DNA from 3 places in the Arthrobacter sp. NPDC058130 genome. Region 2 is predicted to be linked to each of the others. Evidence: predicted binding sites of a transcription regulator. Region 2 holds the regulator's gene; each other region holds the start of a gene.
What was found. The regulator LexA, encoded in region 2, represses DNA repair genes until DNA is damaged. The targets are predictions, from matches to a motif close to TCGAACANNTGTTCGA.
Positions count from the first base shown of each region.

Region 1: a site for LexA is predicted at 1,075-1,090, ahead of ACFVTM_RS06095 (LexA family protein). Genes of this name have one in related genera too.
Region 3: a site for LexA is predicted at 622-637, ahead of ACFVTM_RS07410 (DUF6504 family protein). Genes of this name have one in related genera too.

Region 1 covers NZ_JBHVTV010000002.1:431,290-433,553, reverse strand. The annotation lists gene ACFVTM_RS06100 (Y-family DNA polymerase) at 1-605, opposite strand, end outside; gene ACFVTM_RS06095 (LexA family protein) at 630-1,061, opposite strand; gene ACFVTM_RS06090 (dihydrofolate reductase family protein) at 1,601-2,191, opposite strand.
Region 2 covers NZ_JBHVTV010000009.1:162,103-164,366, reverse strand. The annotation lists gene ACFVTM_RS15875 (LysM peptidoglycan-binding domain-containing protein) at 1-351, opposite strand, end outside; gene lexA (transcriptional repressor LexA) at 738-1,487, shown strand; gene ACFVTM_RS15865 (ATP-dependent DNA helicase) at 1,595-2,264, opposite strand, start outside.
Region 3 covers NZ_JBHVTV010000002.1:711,364-713,627, reverse strand. The annotation lists gene ACFVTM_RS07420 (chorismate mutase) at 1-131, shown strand, start outside; gene ACFVTM_RS07415 (hypothetical protein) at 155-541, opposite strand; gene ACFVTM_RS07410 (DUF6504 family protein) at 744-1,079, shown strand; gene ACFVTM_RS07405 (DNA polymerase III subunit alpha) at 1,076-2,264, shown strand, end outside.

The sequences.
Region 1 (2,264 bases), on a different contig from region 2:
GTCAGCCGGGTGGCGACTCCCCAGATCTCGATCACGGGCAGGCGCTGCATCAGGGAGTCCCGGACGGCGGCGGGCATGGAGTCCCAGTGGCAGACGCCGTCGAAAACCGGGTTGTGCTTGGCCCATTTGTTGGCCAGTTTCGCCAGCGTCTTGGTTCCGGCGATCCCCACGCAGACCGGCACACCGACGTTGCGGCGCACGGCGGCCTTCATGATCCGGCCCAGGGCCAGCAGATCCTCCGCGGAGCCTTTGACGCCGAGGAAGGCCTCGTCAATGCTGCAGACCTCCAGCCACGCCGAGTACCTGCCGAGCAGTTCCATCACCCGTGCGCTGATGTCGCCGTAGAGTTCGTAATTGCTGGAGAGGGCAACAAGTCCCCACTCCTTGGCCCGCGGGGCGATTTTGAACCAAGGTTCACCCAGCGGGATACCGAGGGCTTTGGCTTCCGGGGACCGGGTGACGGCACAGCCGTCGTTGTTGGACAGGACGACGACGGGCCGGCCTTCCAGGGACGGGTCGAATGCACGTTCGGCCGAGGCGTAGAAGCAGTTCACGTCCACGTGCGCGATCTGCGGCATCTGCCGCATCGTGGCGGGCTTAGACATTGTTTTCCTCAGGCATTGCGGGTCTCAGACATGGTGCAGGCACCTGGTCGCGACGCCCCAGATCACCAGGTCCGCGACCGACGGGACCCGGATGTCCGGGTACGCCGGATTCTCCGCCTGCAGCACGACGCCGGCGGCCGTGACCCGCAGCCGCTTGATGGTGAGCTCGCCGTCCAGGACTGCGACGACGACGGACCCGTCTTTGGGTTCCAGGGCACGGTTGACGATCAGTTCATCGCCGTCGCTGATCCCGGCACCTTCCATCGAGTCCCCGGATACCCTTACGACGTAGGTGCTGGTGATGTCCTTGATGAGGTGCTCGTTCAGGTCGATCCGGCCATCAAAGTAGTCCTGCGCGGGCGACGGATACCCGGCAGCGACGGGGACCGGGGAGATCAGCACCGACAGCAACGACATGCCCGCGTCTATCACGCGGGGACCGACAAAAACGCCCACAACACACCTTTATTCGAATATATGTTCGATTAATCCAGTGTAGCCGCAGGGGCGGACAAAAGACTCTTTCCCACCCCGTTGCATGTGATACCCGTTCGCGGATGCAAAGTAGGGGAGGGCGCCGACAAAGAACACCCGACGGACCCCGGGTACTTGGACCCGCGGATATTCCTGGAGAACGCTTGCCTCAAGCCCCAGGAGATGCCGGCGTGCAGGTGTGCCAGACGGTCTAATACCGCGTCATGCGGCGAAAGCGCCCGGGGTGGGTGTGCGCGGGGTAGGCGTGCTGCTCGAACTGGCAACTAGCCGGCCCGTGGTACGGCGATCGCCTGGAGCCCGAGTTCCAGCCGCACAGCCGCGAGCGCAACCAAGGGCTCCTGGATGACTGCGGCCTCACGGGCCCGTTCTGGCATCTGCCCTGAGCGGGACGAGGGGATACCCCGATCACCGCCCCTCTTGGTGGGCCGCGGCTAACTGTTGACGGCGCCTCGGGCAACCCAACGTCCGGTCAGTGCCCTCCGGGGGTTGAGCTCAGCATTTCAACGGATGATCCGATAGCGCACGTGGGTGACGAGGCTGGTACCGCTCACTTCCGTCGGCTCAAGCTTGAGGTTCTCGACGCCGTCGAGCAGCCGCTCGCCCGCTCCCAGGACCATCGGCGCGATGTGGAGCCGCAGCTCGTCGATCAGCCCCGCCGAAAGGTATTGGCGAACGGTATCCGCCCCTCCTGCAATGGCCACGTCCTTGCTGCCAGCGGCCTTCCGCGCCTGGGCCAGCGCAGATTCGATGCCATCAGCCACGAAGTTGAACGTGGTGCCGCCCTGCATCTCCAGGGGCTCACGTTGTTGATGGGTGAGGACGAATACGGGCGCGTGATAGGGCGGCTCTTCGCCCCACCATCCCCGCCATTGTTCATCCCACGTCCCGGGGCCTGCGAACATGTTCCGTCCCATGATGTAGGCGCCGGCCGCCAGGATGCCTTCACGCGCAGCAGCGTTGGCCTCGGGTTCTTCGAACTGCCATCGGTGCAGGCGCTCGCCGCCCTTGCCCAGGGGCTCCGCCAGGCTTTGGTTCGGGCCGGCAACGAATCCGTCAAGGGAGATGGTCAGATCGCAGGTGACTTGGCTCATGCGCCCATCATGCCACCACCGTGAGGTTTGAGTTCGTCTGGGCGGCCCGGAGTTGTCGCCCTCTTGACCAGCA
Region 2 (2,264 bases):
GCCCGGCATCACACGCGCGGCGTCCAGGTTGTTCAGCTGCACGATGTCGGCCACGACGTCGCGGGGGTCGCGCTCCGGGGCGACCGAGCCCGCGATGGCCCAGAGCGACTCGCCCGGCTGCACTGTCACCGAAACGGTGGGCGTCAGCGAGAGCTGGTCCGCTGAATCCGCCGCTTTCGCGGGGGCGTTGAGGAATCCGCTGAGCGACAGGATGAGCGCCACCAGCAGGATCAGCGGGACGCCAAAGAAGACGAAGCGTCCGCGCCGGGTGAGCCGCAGCGGCGGCTGCTTCGGCCGGTGATTCGTGACGTCATGAACCAAAGTGCCGTGATACGCGCTTGAAGCTGACATGAACTGAGCCCTCCTGGACCATACGGTGCCGCCCGGCGTACTCCACGTACTCGCCGCCAACCGACCGAACTTTCGAACATAGAACCGAACACTGCCTTCGACGCCTGAACCTCGAAATCGAACACATATTCGAACCTTGCTTGTTCTGTTTTAGCACTTACTAACGAACGATGTCGAGACTCGCTAGAACAAATGTTTGAAAAAGCCTTGCAGCTGGCCTATTTTTGAGGGACAGGACAACCGCTTGTGACTCGAACATCGCTAGTTGAACATCGCCAGTTGATTCGAACATTGGTAGTTGATCAGCAGGGTCTGACATTTCAGGCCGGAAGTTCCCGGTGACAGCAGCCACAGTGGCCGGGCGGAACGGAAAGGCATTGGCGAACATGGCAGCACAAGCCACCGGCGGCAGGGCCTCCTCTCGGAGCCAACAACCCGTACGGGCCCCCAAAAGCCTCACCGTCCGGCAGAAGAAAATTCTGGAAACCATCCAGCGCTCCGTTACGGACAACGGTTACCCGCCCTCCATGCGTGAGATCGGCGACACCGTCGGCCTGGCCAGCCTGTCGAGCGTGACCCATCAGCTCTCCCAGCTCGAAAAGCTCGGCTACCTGCGGCGCGACCCCAAGCGCCCCCGGGCCATGGAAGTGCTCATGCCGCTGACCTTGGACGAGGGGACCACGGCGATTTCGGGGGTCGAGAAGTCCAGCGGCCTGCGGGCTGTCGGCGGCCTTTCAGTCACGGAACTCGCCAGCGCCACTGACACGGCAATGGTGCCGTTCGTCGGACGCATCGCCGCCGGCGGGCCGATCCTCGCGGACCAGGTGGTGGAGGACGTCATGCCGCTGCCCCGCCAACTCGTGGGCCATGGCGAACTGTTCATGCTCAAGGTGGCCGGCGACTCGATGATCGATGCCGCCATTTGCGACGGTGACTGGGTGGTTGTCCGCCGGCAGGGCGATGCCGTGAATGGCGACATCGTTGCCGCGCTGCTGGACGACGAAGCCACGGTCAAGACCTTCCGCCAGCGGGACGGCCACACCTGGCTGCTGCCGCAGAACACCCAGTACGAACCCATCCTGGGCGACCACGCGGTCATCATGGGCAAAGTCGTCTCGGTGCTCCGCTCCCTGTAGCGGCTGCGGCCGGGTCATCCCTGACCACGTACACCCGAAGCCAAGGTCCCCGCCGGTAATCCGGACGGGGACCTTGGCGTTTCCTGGTCCCCTGGCTGCTCAGCTGCCTATGTGGGGGCCTGTGCCGATTCTTTGGCCAGGCGCTTCAGGGCAGCCATGGCAATCGAGGAATCCGTGGTCGGCCAGAACGGGGGCAGCGCCGCGCGGAGGAATCCGCCGTAGCGCTCCGTGGACAGCCGTGAATCCAGTACCGCCACCACGCCCTTGTCCGACGTCGAGCGGATCAGCCGGCCTGCCCCCTGCGCGAGGCGGATCGCGGCATGCGTGGCCGAGACGGTCATGAAGCCGTTGCCGCCGGCCTGGGCGACGGCCCGGGAACGCGCCGTCATCAGCGGATCGTCAGGCCGCGGAAAGGGAATCCGGTCAATGACCACCAGCCGGCAGGACACGCCGGGAACATCGACGCCCTGCCAGAGGGACATCGTGCCGAACAGACACGTGTCCGGTTCGTCGGCAAACTGACGCACGAGCGCCGTCATTGTCGACTCCCCCTGGCACAGGATGCTCATGCCCAGCCGGGGCCGCATCGCCTCGGCGGCGTCCTCGGCCGCCCGCCGCGAGGAAAACAGGCACAGGGCACCGCCGCCGGACGCGCGGATCAGCTTCTCGAGTTCGTCCAGTGCCTCCGGAGAAGTTCCGCGGCCGGGTTTGGGCAGGTGCCGGGCGACATAGAGGATGCCCTGCTTCGGATAGTCGAAGGGGGATCCGACGTCGACG
Region 3 (2,264 bases), on a different contig from region 2:
GGGTCATCGAACACGTCCGCGCCACCGCGGAACAGAAGGACATCGACGTCGATCTCGTTGAAAAGACCTACCGGGCGATGATCGATGCCTTCATCACGCTCGAGCTGGAAGTGTACAAGTCCACCTCGTAGCAGGTGGCTTCATTGGGCAGGGGCTAGAGAGCCTCTTCGACAGGCACATTGGCCTGGTAGTCCCGGCCGTCACAATCGCTGAACGCCGTCATGAGGTGGCCCTTGGGCAGGCCAAGCACCGTCGCGATGGGGAAGTTGCCGGTGATGGTGTTTCCTGAGTGTTCCACGCCTTTGAGGTCGAAATTCTCTTCCGTGCCGTCATGGTTGAAGAAGTAGAAGGAGACGGCCTCGCCGTTCATGAACTCAATACCCAGTCTGCGCTGATGGGAGTAGTCCGGCTCTGTCGCCAGTAGGCCGACAACGTAGGCGCCTTGCCCCGGGATATTTCCGTCTATATCGAAGGTCGCCACCAAGGTTGAATTCTTGGCGGCGATCTTTACGTGCTTCAGAAGTGCGATATGGGAGCTCATGGCTCAATCCTGCTACCTGTATCTGCGTCCGTCCACCCCCATCTGGGTTTTGTCGCCTCTCCGTCGTAGACTGGTTTTATTCGAAGATATGTTCGAATAAAACAAGTTTGATTAGACACTGAAGCGCTGGAAGCGGAAACACGCGTGGGAAGTCGAAGCGGGGACTGGGCAGGCTCCAGCCCGGACTGGGTCGGGAGGCAATGTGGGCATGTTCAGCGAGTCCGTGGATGTTCTCTGCACGCCCTCAGGCCAGCCCCTGCGCCTTGACTGGGCGGGCCGTCGATACACGGTCTGTGCGGAACCTGTCCGCTGGTTTGAACGCCGCCAGTGGTGGGCGGAGGAAACCCGGGCGCCGCTCGGGAGCGGGCCGGGTCTGGTGGATCACGAGATCTGGCGGGTCCAGGTCCGTGCCGCCGGTGACCATGCCGCTGCCTCCACCCTCACCGTTGACCTGACCCGGCATATTGGCAGCGGCCGCTGGCGGCTCCTGAGGATCCACGACGCCCTGCAGCCCCTCCGGAAGCCGGAGACAGCATGACCTTCACCCATCTGCACGTCTCCACCGCCTTCAGCGCCCACTATGGCGTCTCCTGGCCGGATGAACTGGCCGCCGCGGCCGCCGCCGACGGCGCCACCGCGCTGGCCTGCACGGACCGCGACGGGCTCTACGGAACCGTCAAGCACCTGAAGGCGTGCATGGCCGCGGGCCTGGACGCGATCGTCGGCGTGGACCTCGCGGTCTTTGACGACGACGGCGACCTCCGCACCCAGCTTGGGGGACGCGTCGTCGTGCTGGCGCATGGACACAACCACGGCGCCGGCTACCGGGCGCTGTGCCGGCTGATCTCCGACGCCCATGCCCGCACCACGGGCAAGGCCGGGGGAACGGTGCCGGTGGCCGTCACCCGGGCGGAGCTGGCCTCCCGCACCCTGCACCCGGAAACCCTGCAGCCTGTCCTGACGGTGCTGATCGGCCCGGACTCCGACGTCGGCCGTGCCATGGGCGGCCGGCGGTACCTGCGTCCCCGCACCCTGTTCAAACGCTGGCTGGACGCCATGCCCCCCGGGACGCTGGCCGCGGAAGTCGTGTCCCAGCTCAGCCCGCCCGGGGAACCGCTTAGCACCGCCCACGCGGTGCGCATGCTAAAACTCGCCGCAGAACACGGCGTGCCCGCCGTGCTGAGCAACGCCGTGCGGTATGTAGCCGAGGACGGCGCGGCCACCGCCGATGTGCTGGACTCGGCCCGGACACTCAAGTCCCTCCCCGAGCTCTCCTCCGCCCCGCTGCTGCAACCCAACGGGCAGGGCTGGCTCAAATCGGCGGCCCAGATGCTGCAGCTGGGCAAGGAAATCATCCATGCCGCCGGCTACGGCACGGCGGACCTCAAACGGCTCCTCGCCCAGACCAAGGCGCTCGCGGACCGCTGCCGGATGGATCCCGTAGCAGACATGGGCTGGAAACAGCCCGTGGTCCCGGAAGCCTCCGTGATCGGGATCGACGGCGACGCGCTCGCAGAGCTGACCCTGCGCTGTGAGGCCGGCATTGGCCGCCGCTTCCCGGGAATTGCCGGGAGGCAGGAACAACAGATGCGGACCCGGCTGGAGCACGAGCTCCGTATCATCGACTCCCTCGGCTTCGCCTCTTACTTCCTGACCGTCGCCGAGGTCTCACGGATGATCCTGGACCTGGGCGTCCGGGCGGCCGCCCGCGGTTCGGGCGCCT